DNA from 4 places in the Streptomyces sp. NPDC044003 genome. Region 2 is predicted to be linked to each of the others. Evidence: riboswitches for the same ligand, from Rfam matches in the RefSeq annotation. Region 2 holds a riboswitch; each other region holds the start of a gene.
The links. Region 2 has a riboswitch for cyclic di-AMP ahead of AC07AW_RS35090 (M23 family metallopeptidase). Riboswitches for the same ligand answer to the same signal wherever they lie in the genome.

Region 1 (3,234 bases), on a different contig from region 2:
GTCAGGTGCTCCGCTCGGACGCCGAGGGGAACGGCGCCGCGATGCTCGCCATCAGCGGATCCTTCGACACCCCCAACACCGGCCCGGCACTTGAGGACCTGTGGAAGGTGCTGCGCACGCTCGCAGCCGAGGGCCTCACCGACGCCGAGCGCGAGACGGCCGTGCAGAACCTGGTGGGCGTGGCACCCCTCAAGTACGAGACGGCCGCCTCCGTCGCCGGGACGCTCGCCGACCAGGTGGAGCAGCACCTCCCGGACGACTTCCAGGCCCAGTTGTACGCGCGCCTGGCGGAGACCGGCACGGTCGAGGCGACGGCCGCCGTGGTCAGCGCCTTCCCGGTGGACCGCCTCGTCACCGTCCTCGTCGGCGACGCGGCGCAGATCGCGGAGCCGGTGCGCGCCCTCGGCATCGGTGAAGTGACCGTCGTGACGGGCTGATTCCGGCCCCGAGGCGACAACAGGAGGACCCTGACGACCTAGTTCGTCGGGGTCCTCCGCTTTGTCCGTATTGCAGGTAAGAGTGATCGTTTGCCCTGTGGCATGTCTTACAAAAGGCGTGTCTGGTTGGTGATTGAAAGACGATCCGCATAGCGTCGGTGCGACTGTTCGTCAGTTGCACGTGCCGCATCCGCGGCATCGGACAGTCATCGCCGAGTCCCCGTCAGGCGCGAGCCTGGGGAGCCGGGGACCCACACGTAGTCCCTGGGGTGAATCGGGCGCCTTCGTCTCGACGGAGGGGCTCGTAGGAGACCTTCCTGCTCCGAACCCGTCAGCTAACCCGGTAGGCGAGAAGGAAGGAAAGGATCAGCCTCTACATGGCGTTCACCCGTGCCACCGGGAAGCATCGTGGTCCGAGCCGGATGGCGCGCCGCAGCGTGGGCATCGCCGGCGTCGCGACGCTCGCCACCACCGGCGTCATCGGAACCCTCGCCTCCCCGGCGCTCGCCGCCGACACGGACAACCGCTCCGTCGAGGACACCGGCCTCACCCAGGTGATCACCGAGGACTCCCTCGTCGACCCGATCAACGCCCAGGCCGCCGCCCAGGAGCAGGAGGCCGACGAGGCCATCGCCAAGGCGAAGGCCAAGGCCGAGGCGAAGCGCAAGGCCGAGGCCCGCGCCAAGGAGATCCGCCTGGAGCGCGAGCGCGCCGCCCGCGAGGCCGAGCGTCGCCGCCTGGCCTCCTTCCAGCTCCCCGTCGCCGGCTCGTACGTCTCCACCGGCTACAAGGCCGGCGGCTCGCTCTGGTCCTCCGGCAGCCACTCCGGCATCGACTTCCACGCCGCCTACGGCACCCGGGTCGTCTCCGTCGGCTCCGGCACCGTCGTCGAGGCCGGCTGGGGCGGGGCGTACGGCAACAACATCGTGATCCGGATGAACGACGGCACGTACACCCAGTACGGCCACCTCTCCTCCATCGGGGTCTACGTCGGCCAGACCGTCGAGCCGGGCCAGCAGATAGGCGTCTCGGGCTCGAGCGGCAACTCCACCGGCCCCCACCTCCACTTCGAGGCGCGCACGAGCCCCGAGTACGGCTCGGACATCAACCCTGTCGCGTACCTCCGCGCCCGCGGCGTCCAGGTCTGACCCGGCCTCCGCCGCACACCGCGTCGCAAAAGCCCCGGCTCGTACTGAGCCGGGGCTTTTCGCTGGCCAAAAGATATCCATGGATTCCGCTGGGGCATCGGAAATTCCGGCGCGCTGCAATAGAGTCGCAGATCGGGCGCAGAACAGGCGCCGACGGAATTGACTCGCGCGGACCAAGGCGGAGGTCGGACATGCGCATTCCCGCGCACTCGGTATGCACGGCGATCCGGGACGACATCGTCTCCGGCGTGTTCGAGCGGGGCAGCCGGCTGACCGAGGAGCAGCTCGCCCGCCGGTACGGGGTCTCCCGCGTCCCGGTCCGCGAGGCGCTGCGCACCCTGGAGTCGGAGGGCTTCGTCGTCACCCGCCGCCACGCGGGCGCCCATGTCGCCGAGCCGACCGAGCAGGAGGCGGCCGATCTGCTGGACATGCGGGCGCTGCTCGAACCGCTGGGGGCCGCGCGGGCCGCGCAGCGGCGCACCGAGGCACACCTCAAGGTGCTGCGCGGCCTGGTCAGGCTGGGGCAGGAGCGGGCCAGGCGCGGGCAGGGCGAGGATCTGCGCTCGCTCGGCGGCTGGTTCCACGAGACGCTCGCCCAGGCCTCCGGAAGCCCGGCCCTGACGGCGCTGCTCACCCAGCTGCGGCACAAGATCGCCTGGACGCACGTGGTGGACCAGCCGGCCCAGCCGGTGGAGGCCTGGGCCGAGCACGGCGCGATCGTGGACGCCGTGGCGCGCGGCGACGCCGAGCGGGCGAGGTCGCTGACCGCGCTGCACGCGGAGCGTTCGATGTCGCTGCACCGGCTCAAAACCCCGGAGCGAGGCCGTGTGAGGGTTTCGCAACATGCCGTCAACACGGCGAGTGCCCGGAATTAACGCGCACACCGTATACAAAGAATAGGCATTCGGCCGCGCTTTTTGTGCTGCCCGGAAATAGGCCCGTGCAATGCGAATGGCCGTGGCCGCCGGAATTTCGGCGGCCACGGCCATTCGCCGTGCGGGGGACCGGGATCAGACGGTCTCGGGGAGCTCGTCCAGGCCCTCGGCGACCAGCTTCGCCAGGCGGTCGAGGGCGTCCTCGGCGCCGTCGGCCTCGGAGGCGAGAACGATCTCCTCGCCGCCCTGCGCGCCCAGACCGAGCACCGCGAGCATGGAGGCGGCGTTCACGGGGGTGCCGTCGGACTTGGCGATCGTCACCGGCACGCCGGAAGCCGTGGCGGCACGGACGAAGATGGACGCGGGGCGGGCGTGCAGGCCCTCGGCCCAGCCGACGTTGACGCGGCGCTCAGCCATGGTGTTGCCCTTCAAGTCTCAAGCGGGTTGTCTAGACCAGTCTCTCACGGGTTGCGCGGTGCTCACGCCGACCTTCGGCCCGGGCAGGACCACCCTTCGACCCGGGCCGGACCGTCCGTCGGCCCTCCCCAGCTTGCAGCACCATGCATCCCACGCACCTGCCCCGCGCCCGGTGCCGCTGTCGTGTCGCGGTCGTAGGCTGACCCCATGCAGAGCGCGTCGGAGCAGTCGGAAGCGGCGGAACCACCGGCACCACCGGCGCGGCCGGCCCCACCGGAGCACGCCTACCCCGACCACTGGGAGGCGGACGTGGTGCTCCGCGACGGCGGCACCGCGCGCATCAGGCCCATCACCGCC
Region 2 (3,234 bases):
GGGCGGTACGGGAGCGACGACGGCGCTGTTCGCCGTCTCGGCGCTCGTCGCGCTCGCCGGACAGCTGCGGATCACGGCCTGGTGCCGGCGCCGCCTCAGCCGGGAGCGGTGTCTCGTCCTCGGTCTCGCCCTGATGGGCGGGGCGTTCCTGGTCCCGGCCGTCCTGGGGCGCGGTCTGGTGGGGCTGCTGTCGTGCGCGGCGGTCCTGGCCGTCGCGAACGCGGTGCTCTACCCGTACGAGATGGACACCGTGGTCGCGCTGTCCCGGGGGCGCTGGGTGGCCACCCACTACGGGCTCTACAACACCGTGTGCGGGATCGGGATCACCCTCGGGAACCTGGGGACGGGCGCGCTCCTCGACGTCACCGGCTGGTCGGCGGCGCCGTGGCTGGTGCTGTGCGCGGTGGGCCTGGTGTGCGCGGCGGCGATGGCGCTGCTCGCCCGGGGCGGACGGCTCGCGGAGGGCGGGGCCCCCTAGGGACCGTCCAAGGGGGGTGTACGCCCACTCGGCCCCGTGGGAGTCGCCGCCCCGTCCGGCGGCGGCCACCCTGGGAGGGCGCGGTGCGGACCGCGGCCGGTCGGACCGGGCAGGAGAGCACAGGTGGGGCACCCCCTAGGAGCGGCGGGCGGAGGGCGGCGGGGCGGTGAGAGCGGCCGCCCCGCGTACCGCGGTGCCCGGCGGTTCATCCGTGCGCTGCCCCCGCTGGTCATCCTGGGCGGTGTCGTCTTCGACCTGGCGACACCGCCCGAGTACACGGCGGCGCCGCTCTTCTCCGCCGCCCCGCTGATCGCCGCGCCCCTCTTCTCCCTGCTGACCACCCTGCTCACCGGGATCGCCGCCGTCCTCGCCTCGATCGGGCTGCACGTCTACAACGGCACCGTCGACGAGATCCCCGCCCTCACCGAGACCCTGACCGTCGTCACCGTCTCCGCGCTCGCGCTCCTCATCAACCGGGTCGTGCGCCGCAGCGGCGAGCGGCTCGCCTCGGCGCGGGTCATCGCGGAGACCGCGCAGAAGGCGGTGCTGCCGATGCCCGCCGAGCGGATCGGCGGGCTGCAGTGCGCCGCGCGGTACGAGGCGGCGCAGGCCGACGCGTTCATCGGCGGGGACCTGTTCGCCGTCCAGGACACCCCGCACGGGGTGCGGCTCGTGGTCGGGGACGTCCGGGGCAAGGGGATGGACGCGGTGGAGGCCGTCGCCGTCGTCATCGGGGCCTTCCGGGAGGCGGCGGAGCAGGAGCGGAACCTGGAGGGCGTGGCGCAGCGCCTCGAACGGGCGCTGGCCCGGGAGGGCACCCGCCGGCACGGGCTCGACGCCTTCGAGGGGTTCACCACGGCGGTGCTCGCCGAGATCCCGCGCGCCGACGGGAGCGGGACCTTCGACGGTTTCGTACGGGTCGTCAACCGCGGGCACCCGCCGCCGCTGATGCTGCACGCGGACGGGCGCCTCGACTCGCTGGAGCCGGGCGAGGCGGCGCTGCCGCTCGGCATGGGCGACCTGGCGGCGTGGCCGGACCGGGCCGAGGCGCGACTGTTCCCGCCGGGCGCGACGCTGCTCTTCTACACGGACGGCCTCTCGGAGGCGCGGAACGCGCAGGGCGTCTTCTACGATCCGGCGGCGCGGCTCGCCGGGCGGATCTTTCCGGGGCCCGAGGAGCTGCTCGACGCGCTCGTGGACGACGTACGGCTCCACACGGGCGGCGGGTCGACCGACGACATGGCGCTGCTCGCGGTGAGCCGCCCGGCGACGGGGCAGCCCGAGCGGCGCCGGACGATGCCGGTGGTGCCGCCGGGCGAGTCCGGTCACCGGGCGTAGTCGAGGGGTGTCACTGCGATAACAATTGACTTAACGTCAGATCGCGAGTGTTTGACGGGCTCGCTCTGAAGGGGGGTCAAGTCGGGTCATTACCTCTCAATTCAATGAATGATCAAGGGGAACGGCTTGGAATCGGGACCCCCTGTCTATTAACGTTCGATAACGCAGTGCGGTCGTCCCAGCCGTCGCAAGAGGCGGCACCGTGCGCACGCGCCGAATCCTGAAAAGGAACCGGGGAACCACCACTTGGGGTGAATCGGGCCCCTTCGCACTCGTGCGAGCGTGCCCGTAGGAGACCTTCCTGCTCCGAACCCGTCAGCTAACCCGGTAGGCGAGACGGAAGGAAAGGAGCGCGCCCCCGTGGCGTCCAACACCCCCGCACCCGAAGCCCCCTTCGATGCCTTCGGTGGCGGTGCGGGTCCCGCCGCCCCGGACACCGAGTGGAACCCCACCGAGGGCTCCCTCCGCGCCGAGAGCCGCTCCGGCGGCCGGCACCGGGTCGTCAAGCAGCGCTCCAACTTCGCCCGCTCCTCCACCGTCCTCGGCGTCGGCGTGATCGCGGCCGTCGGCGCGGGCGGCCTCGCCACCGCGCAGGAGAAGCCCCCGGTGGCCATTTCGCTGCCGGACCTCCCCGACCTGAACCTGCCGGACGCCCACGACCTCCCCGGCGTCGGCGACCTCCTCCCCGAGGAGGACAGCGCGCCGGTCACCGCGGCCCTCGCCAACCCGAACCCGCTCACCGACGCCACCTACACCACCGCGGCCGACGAGCGCACCGAGCAGGCCGCCGCCCCCGCCGCGGGCGAGGCCCTGCGCGCCCGCATCCTCCAGCAGGCCGAGCAGCAGCAGGCCTCCGCCGACGCCGCCGAGCTCGCCGCCGTGGAGAAGGCGGCCGCCGAGAAGGCCGCCGCCGAGGCGCAGGCGAAGGCGGACGCGGCGGAGAAGGCGGCCGCCGAGGCGCAGGCGAAGGCCGAGGCGGAAGCCAAGGCGAAGGCCGAAGCGGAGGCCAAGGCGAAGGCGGAAGCGGCGGCCGAGGCCGAGCGCCTCGCCCAGCTCGCCGCCAGCTACTCGCTGCCGGTGTCCTCGTACACCCTCACCGCCACCTACATGCAGGCCGGCTCGATGTGGTCCTCCGGCTACCACACCGGTCTCGACTTCGCCGCCCCCACGGGCACCCCGCTCAAGGCGGTCCACGGCGCCACCGTCAAGTCGGCGGGCTGGTCCGGCTCCTACGGCTACCGGATCGTTCTGGAGCTGGAGGACGGCACCGAGGTCTGGTACTGCCACCTCTCCTCCATGCTGGTCAGCGCCGGCCAGACCGTGAGCACCGGCGAGACCATCGGCCGCGTCGGCGCCACCGGCAACGTCACCGGCGCCCACCTCCACATGGAGGTCCACACCGCCGGCGGCGACGGCAT
Region 3 (3,234 bases), on a different contig from region 2:
GACCTCGGCCAACGACGTCATCGCGCAGTTCCTGCACCTCGACTACGCGGCGCCCGGCCAGGACATCTCGCTCTACATCAACTCCCCCGGCGGCTCGATCAGCGCCATGACCGCGATCCACGACACGATGCGGACGCTCTCCTGCGACGTGGAGACCACCTGCCTGGGCCAGGCCGCGTCCACCGCCGCCGTCCTGCTCGCCGCCGGCACCCCCGGCAAGCGGATGGTCCTCCCCGGCGCCCGCATCACCCTCCGGCAGCCGGCCATGGACGAGCCCCTCCAGGGACAGCCGAGCGACCTCGACATCCACGCGCGCGAACTGCTGAGGCTGCGCGCCCTGGTGGCCGGGATGCTCACCGAGTACACCGGGCAGAGCCGGGAGCGGATCGACGCCGACATCGACCGCCTCAGCGTCCTGGACGCGCCCGCGGCCGTCGCGTACGGACTGGTGGACCACGTGATCACGAGCCGGCGCGACACCGGCGCGGCGCGGTGAGCCGGCCGTGGTGCCCGAGCTGCCGCCGCTGCCCGCGCTGACCCGCGCCGAGGGTGAGTTGATCGACGCGTACCTCGAAGTCGTCGACCTCCTGGGGAAGATCAACCCATCCAGGGGTACGCATACCTATGGGGCGCTGCGCGCGGCACAGGCCCTGGTGGGACGCGCGGAGGCGCTGCGCGAGGCCCTGACGCTCATGCATATGCGGGGCGAGAGCGAGGTCCACGCGGACACTCTGGCGCGCGCCCTACGGGTGTTGGACGGCGAGCGCCGCGCCGACCGCGTCACCGTCCCCCGCACGCGGGCTAGTTGACATTCCGGCATGTCGTGTCGAGGTCCGGTCGGCCGACACGGATCGCAGAATCGCTCCCCCGTTCGGCGTAGTCGACGAGTCGACATATGGGGCGGGTGAGTTGCGCAACAGGTGTACGCATTTGGCGGAATGGGACGTTCCGCCGCTGGTGCGGGGCTCGTCGGTCAAACCTCCGAAGATCACAAAGCCCGCCTGTCCACCCGTATGGATCAGTCGTGAGGAGCCTCACATATCGCCGTTTCAGCTCGGATTTCGCCCTGGTTGTGGGTCAAGATCCCTGTCGACGACAAGCCCCCGCCATCCGCGGCGGGGCGGTCCGGGCGGACGCCGAGTCCTGCCGCTGTCCCGGACGTCTGGTCGACAGGAGTGGATCGGCAGGAGTGGAGGACCCGAGCAGTACGGGACGTACGCGCTGTTTCTCGCAGCGGGGCCGTCCCTTGGGGTGAAGCCGCAGCCGCGGCCGGGCATCTTCGCCAGTCCGAACCCGACAGGTCATCCTTCGCAGGCGGCTGACGAAGGGTTGCGCATGACTGCGCAGATGCACGTCCCGTCCCTGCTGTCCCGGGCCGGAGCCGTCTCGGCTCTCACCCTCGCCGCCGTCGGCGGCACGTTGCTCGCACCAGGTGCGGCACCCGAGGCCCAGGCAGCCACCACATACGCGAACAAGGCACTGAGCGTCGCCGCGTCCAAGAAGGGAGCCCCGTACCGGTACGGGAGCGCCGGACCCTCCAGGTTCGACTGCTCCGGTCTGACGCTCTACGCGTACAAGCAGGCGGGCAAGTCGCTGCCCCGCACCGCGCAGCAGCAGTACAACAACACCCGGCACATCTCCGCGTCCAGCAGACAGAAGGGGGACCTGGTCTTCTTCCACTCCGGCGGGAGCGTCTACCACGTGGGCATCTACGCCGGCAGCGGCAAGATCTGGCACTCGCCCAAGACGGGATCCTGGGTGAAGCTCGACGCGATCTGGACGTCGAAGGTCTACTACGGCCGCGTCCGATGACGCCCGCCGGCCTCTGACCCCGCCCCAGGGGTGCGGTGGCGCCGCCGCACCCCTGCGCCGGGACTCTCACCCCCTAGACGTACGAGGCGGTCGCCGGGGTCCACGGGAGGGTGATCCAGACCGTCTTCCCGCCCTCCTCGGTCGGTGTGACCGAGAGCCGGCCGCCCGCCTCCGCCGCCAGGGAGCGGATGATGACCATGCCCCGGCCGTTGTCCTGCTGGACCGCCGCCGGGAGCCGGCGGGGCCAGCGCGGGTGGCTGTCGGTGACGCCGATGTGGAGTCGCTCCTCGCGCTCCAGACGGACGTCGATGGTGAAGGTGGGTGACTGCCCGAAGGTGTGCAGGACGGCGTTGGTGGCCAGTTCCGAGACCATCAGGCGGATCCCGTCCGCCAGGTCGTCCGCACCGTCCAGACCCCACCCGTCGAGGACCTCCGCGACGAACCGCCGGGCCGTGGGGACCGACGCGGGATCGCTCGGCAGAGTGACGGATGCTTCCTGATGGTCTGCCATGGCGACGCTGTCCCTTTCCCGCCGGGGCTTCCGCCCCGGATCGCGCTTCGCGTCAGAGTCCCACCGATCGTGCCGCCCCGGCAGGCGTTCCACCAAGATATGTCCCCATCTGTCGCCCGAAGCGGTGAACTCTGCTGTCCGTGACCGCTCTTGGACCACCCGACGGTCCGTCAGACCTGGGGTGCGGTCCGCAGGATCGTTTCCACCGCCCGCGTGATCTCCGCGTCCGTCAGATCGGCCCGGGCCGTGAGCCGCAGCCGCGAGATGCCGTCGGGGACGGACGGGGGCCGGAAGCAGCCGACCGCCAGGCCCTGTTCACGGCAGTCCGCCGCCCAGCGCAGCGCCGCCTCCGGGGAGGGCGCGTGCACCGAGACGACGGCCGCGTCGGGCCGGGCGGCGGTGAGGCCGGCCTCCGTGAGGAGCCGGTGCAGCGTCGCGGCGACGGTACGGGCCCGCTCGGCGAGGCCCGGTTCGGCCACGATCAGACGCAGGGCCGCCAGCGCGCCGCCGGCGGCGGCCGGGGCGAGCCCGGTGTCGAAGATGAAGGTGCGGGCCGCGTTCACCAGGTGCTCGATCACCCGGGCCGGGCCGAGCACGGCGCCGCCCTGGCTGCCGAGGGACTTCGAGAGGGTGAGGGTGGCGACGACGTCCTCGTCGCCCGCGAGCCCCGCCTCGTGCAGGGCGCCCCGGCCGCCCTCGCCGAGGACGCCGAAGCCGTGGGCGTCGTCGACGACGAGTCCGGCACCGTGCGCGCGGCAGGCGTCGGCGAGCTCGCCCAGCGGCGCCTTGTCGCCGTCGACCGAGAAGACGGAGTCGCTGACGACCAGGGCCCGGCGCCCCGGGTGCGCGTCCAGGGTCTTGGCGACGGCCTCGGGGTCGGTGTGCGGGACGACGGCGGTCTCGGCGCGCGC
Region 4 (3,234 bases), on a different contig from region 2:
GGCCTGGTCGATCAGGCGCTGCTCGGTGGCGTCGTAGCCGACGAGCTCCGGGCCGATCTGCTCGATGACGGCGAGGACGGCCTTCTCGACACCCTTGCCCTGGTAGCGGTTGGGGTCACCGTCGCGAAGCTCGATGGCCTCGAACGCACCGGTGGAGGCGCCGGACGGAACAGCAGCACGACCGGTGCTGCCGTCGTCGAGGCCGACCTCGACCTCGACCGTGGGGTTGCCTCGGGAGTCCAGGATTTCCCGGGCTACGACGACGTCGATGGACGGCACGAGCATCTCCTTCTGGGATGTGACGCTGGATGTGACGCAAGGTCGTGCAGGGTCGCGTGGCCTTGCGACAAGAGCCTAACCGGCTCGGGGGCTCCGGCCCGCCGTGCGCCCGCCCCCTGGGACGAAAAAGGACCCAAGGGCACGCATCCCGGGACGAAGGACCCCAGATCTACTGGACGGTAACCGTGGAGTGCTCCCGGAAAAGGGGAAACCCCGGTCCGGCGCGCACGGGGGAAGGGGCACGCCGGACCGGGGTGGTCACCGCGGGAGGGTCGTCGGGGCCGCGTGAGCCGCCGGACTCACGCGAGCCGCCGGGCTCACTTCAGGTGGAGCTGCTGACCCGGGTAGATGAGGTCGGCGTTCTCGACGACGCCCTTGTTCAGCTCGAAGAGCTTGGCCCAGCCGCCCTTGACGCCGTGCGCCTGGGCGATCTTGCTGAGGGTGTCGCCGGCGACGACCTTGTACTCGCCGTCACCCTTCTTGACCTTCTTGCCGGTCGGGGTGGTGACGGTCTTGGGGGCCTTGCGCTGCTCGCTGCGGGTGGTCGGCTGCTCGGCGCGACGCTCCTGCTGCTTCGGGGCGGCCTGCTGCGGGGCGGCCTGCTGGGGCGCGCTCTGCTGCGGGGCGGTCTCGGCGGCGCCGCCGTCGTAGGAGGCGCTGGAGAGGCCGACGCCGCAGCTCGGCCAGGCACCCTTGCCCTGGCCCGCGAGGACCTTCTCGGCGATGGTGATCTGCTGGGCCTTCGAGGCCAGGTCGGCGCGCGGGGCGTAGGCGGTGCCACCGAAGGCGGCCCAGGTGGAGTTGGTGAACTGCAGGCCGCCGTAGAAGCCGTTGCCGGTGTTGATGGACCAGTTGCCGCCGGACTCGCACTGGGCGACGGTGTCCCACTCGGCGGTGGTGGCGGCCGAGGCGGTGCCCGCGGTCAGCAGCGGGGCGGCGACGGCGACACCGGTGACGCCGACGAGCGCGGCGACCTGGGTGGCCTTGGAGGGACGACGGTGTTTGCCCTTGGCGGAAAACAGCATGGGGATTCTCCTCACCGACGCCTGTGAGGTGAGCTGTCGGGTTCGGGCCGGAAAGTTGCCCGGCCGCGTGTCCTTGCACGCGGCTTCACCCCAAGCCGATCGTCGGCCGTCTGTCTCAACGGCCGGGACCGGCACTTACCTTGGGTCCCCCACTCCTGCCTTCGGCGCTTGCGCGACGACTGTTCCCATCGGCCGACGGCAGGATTCGGCGTTTCGGTCGACGGGGCCCGCGGTGGCGAGCGGTGACGACCGTAGACACAGACCCACCGGAAGTTCAAAGAGGCTCATTGCGGAAAAATCGCCCCTACTTGCCCTCCGGTGGGCGGTGTTTGCGCAGGTGAGAGGTGACAGAAGCAAAGTTTGCGGACGTGACACGCCAGTTGGGACGAAGAGACCCATGTCTCACTTGCCCAGAACCGGACATAAGCCCGCGAACTAGCCCGCCGTCGCCGTCGAACCGGCCGTCAGGTCGAGGCTCTGACCAGGCAGGATGAGGTTCGGATCGGTGCCCACCGTGTGCTTGTTGGCGTCGTAGAGGGCGGTCCAGCCTCCGGGGAGTTCGTTCTCCTCCGCAATTCCGGACAGGCTGTCACCCGGCTGCACGGTGTACTCGCCCGAAGTGCCCTGACTGTCCGTTGCGCCCGAATTCTTCGCTTCGTCAGTCACCGGCGTGGCGTCGACCTCCTCCCCGGACTTGTCCACACCCGAAGCGTGTCGACCGGTTTCGGACGAGCCGCCCGTTGTGTCGGATTCCTCCGGGGCGGCCTCGCCCCGGTGCTTACCGGTGCCGGGCATGGCCGACGGCACGTCACCCTTCGGCGTCTCGGACGAATCCGGCGTACCGGGCGTAACGGACGCGTCGGGGGTGACCGGGGTCGCGGGAGTGGTGGGCGTCGCCGGGGTGGCGGGCGTGGCGGAGGTCGCCGGGGCGGTCGGCGTGGCGGGCGTCGCCGGGGTGGCGGGCGTCGCGGACGCGGCGGACCGGCCCGCGGCCGAGCCTTCGTTCCCCGTGGTGCGGTTGGACTCGGGGAGGGGGCCCGTGGGGGTGGTCGGGACGGCGGCCGGGCCGGGGTTCACGCCGGTGGCCTTGCCGTCGTTCTTCAGGCCGGCGATCGGCGCGCAGGTGGCCCACTCGTCGCTGCCCTTGGCGAGCGCCTTCTCGGCCATCGCGATCTGCTGGGCACGGCTGGCCAGGTCGGGGCTGGGCGCGTACGTGAGGCCGCCGTTCCGCTCCCAGCTGTCCTGGGTGAACTGGAGGCCGCCGTACATGCCGTTGCCGAAGTTGGCGCTCCACTGGCCGCCGGACTCGCACTCGGCGACCCGGTCCCAGGTGGCGGCGTCGGCGGCGGAGGCGGATCCGGTGGCGAGCAACGGCAGCGCCATGGCGGATCCGGTCACGCCCGCGGCGACGACGAGGGCGGGGGCCTGACGGGGGCGACGGTGTCGTCCGTTCCCGGAGCGCATAGGAACGCCTTTCACGTGACGGCTGAGACTGCCGGGAAACGTAGCGGCATTCGAACGCCCGTCACAAGTCGATCGCCCCCCGATCACGTAAAGATCACATTCCTGATGGTCCGTCAGTAGCCAAGAGCGGTACGGAAGGGGAGAACTCCACCGGAAGCGTGCGCAATCCACGCATGATGAGCCCGCCGCGCCACCGGAGTTCGGACGGATCCGCGGCAAGTCGCAGGTCCGGCAGGCGAGTCAGCAGGGTCGCGAGCGCGGTCTGCCCTTCGAGGCGGGCGAGCGGCGCGCCGAGGCAGTAGTGGATGCCGTGCCCGTATCCGAGGTGCTGGTTGTCGCGCCGGGCGAGGTCGAGGGTGTCCGGCCCGTCGAACCGCTCCGGGTCCCGGTCGGCGGCGGCGAGCACCACGAGCACCGGGTCGCCCGCCGGGATCCGCTGCCCGCCGATGGTCAGCTCCCGCGTCGC

Region 1: linked by a shared signal. The riboswitch ahead of AC07AW_RS29715 (M23 family metallopeptidase) and the one ahead of AC07AW_RS35090 (M23 family metallopeptidase) in region 2 are both predicted to bind cyclic di-AMP.
Region 3: linked by a shared signal. The riboswitch ahead of AC07AW_RS26780 (C40 family peptidase) and the one ahead of AC07AW_RS35090 (M23 family metallopeptidase) in region 2 are both predicted to bind cyclic di-AMP.
Region 4: linked by a shared signal. The riboswitch ahead of AC07AW_RS32875 (transglycosylase family protein) and the one ahead of AC07AW_RS35090 (M23 family metallopeptidase) in region 2 are both predicted to bind cyclic di-AMP.

The regions. Positions count from the first base shown of each region.
Region 1 covers NZ_JBWKFA010000008.1:328,130-331,363, reverse strand. The annotation lists gene AC07AW_RS29720 (M16 family metallopeptidase) at 1-437, shown strand, start outside; cyclic di-AMP (ydaO/yuaA leader) riboswitch at 638-802, shown strand; gene AC07AW_RS29715 (M23 family metallopeptidase) at 815-1,585, shown strand; gene AC07AW_RS29710 (GntR family transcriptional regulator) at 1,777-2,460, shown strand; gene AC07AW_RS29705 (HPr family phosphocarrier protein) at 2,596-2,877, opposite strand; gene AC07AW_RS29700 (bifunctional acetate--CoA ligase family protein/GNAT family N-acetyltransferase) at 3,085-3,234, shown strand, end outside.
Region 2 covers NZ_JBWKFA010000013.1:1,127-4,360, reverse strand. The annotation lists gene AC07AW_RS35100 (MFS transporter) at 1-478, shown strand, start outside; gene AC07AW_RS35095 (PP2C family protein-serine/threonine phosphatase) at 602-1,816, shown strand; cyclic di-AMP (ydaO/yuaA leader) riboswitch at 2,018-2,165, shown strand; gene AC07AW_RS35090 (M23 family metallopeptidase) at 2,177-3,234, shown strand, end outside.
Region 3 covers NZ_JBWKFA010000007.1:145,370-148,603, reverse strand. The annotation lists gene AC07AW_RS26790 (ATP-dependent Clp protease proteolytic subunit) at 1-496, shown strand, start outside; gene AC07AW_RS26785 (hypothetical protein) at 504-809, shown strand; cyclic di-AMP (ydaO/yuaA leader) riboswitch at 1,210-1,332, shown strand; gene AC07AW_RS26780 (C40 family peptidase) at 1,336-1,812, shown strand; gene AC07AW_RS26775 (ATP-binding protein) at 1,886-2,323, opposite strand; gene AC07AW_RS26770 (8-amino-7-oxononanoate synthase) at 2,494-3,234, opposite strand, start outside.
Region 4 covers NZ_JBWKFA010000010.1:200,331-203,564, reverse strand. The annotation lists gene eno (phosphopyruvate hydratase) at 1-285, opposite strand, end outside; gene AC07AW_RS32875 (transglycosylase family protein) at 597-1,304, opposite strand; cyclic di-AMP (ydaO/yuaA leader) riboswitch at 1,308-1,481, opposite strand; gene AC07AW_RS32870 (transglycosylase family protein) at 1,740-2,768, opposite strand; gene AC07AW_RS32865 (cytochrome P450 family protein) at 2,863-3,234, opposite strand, start outside.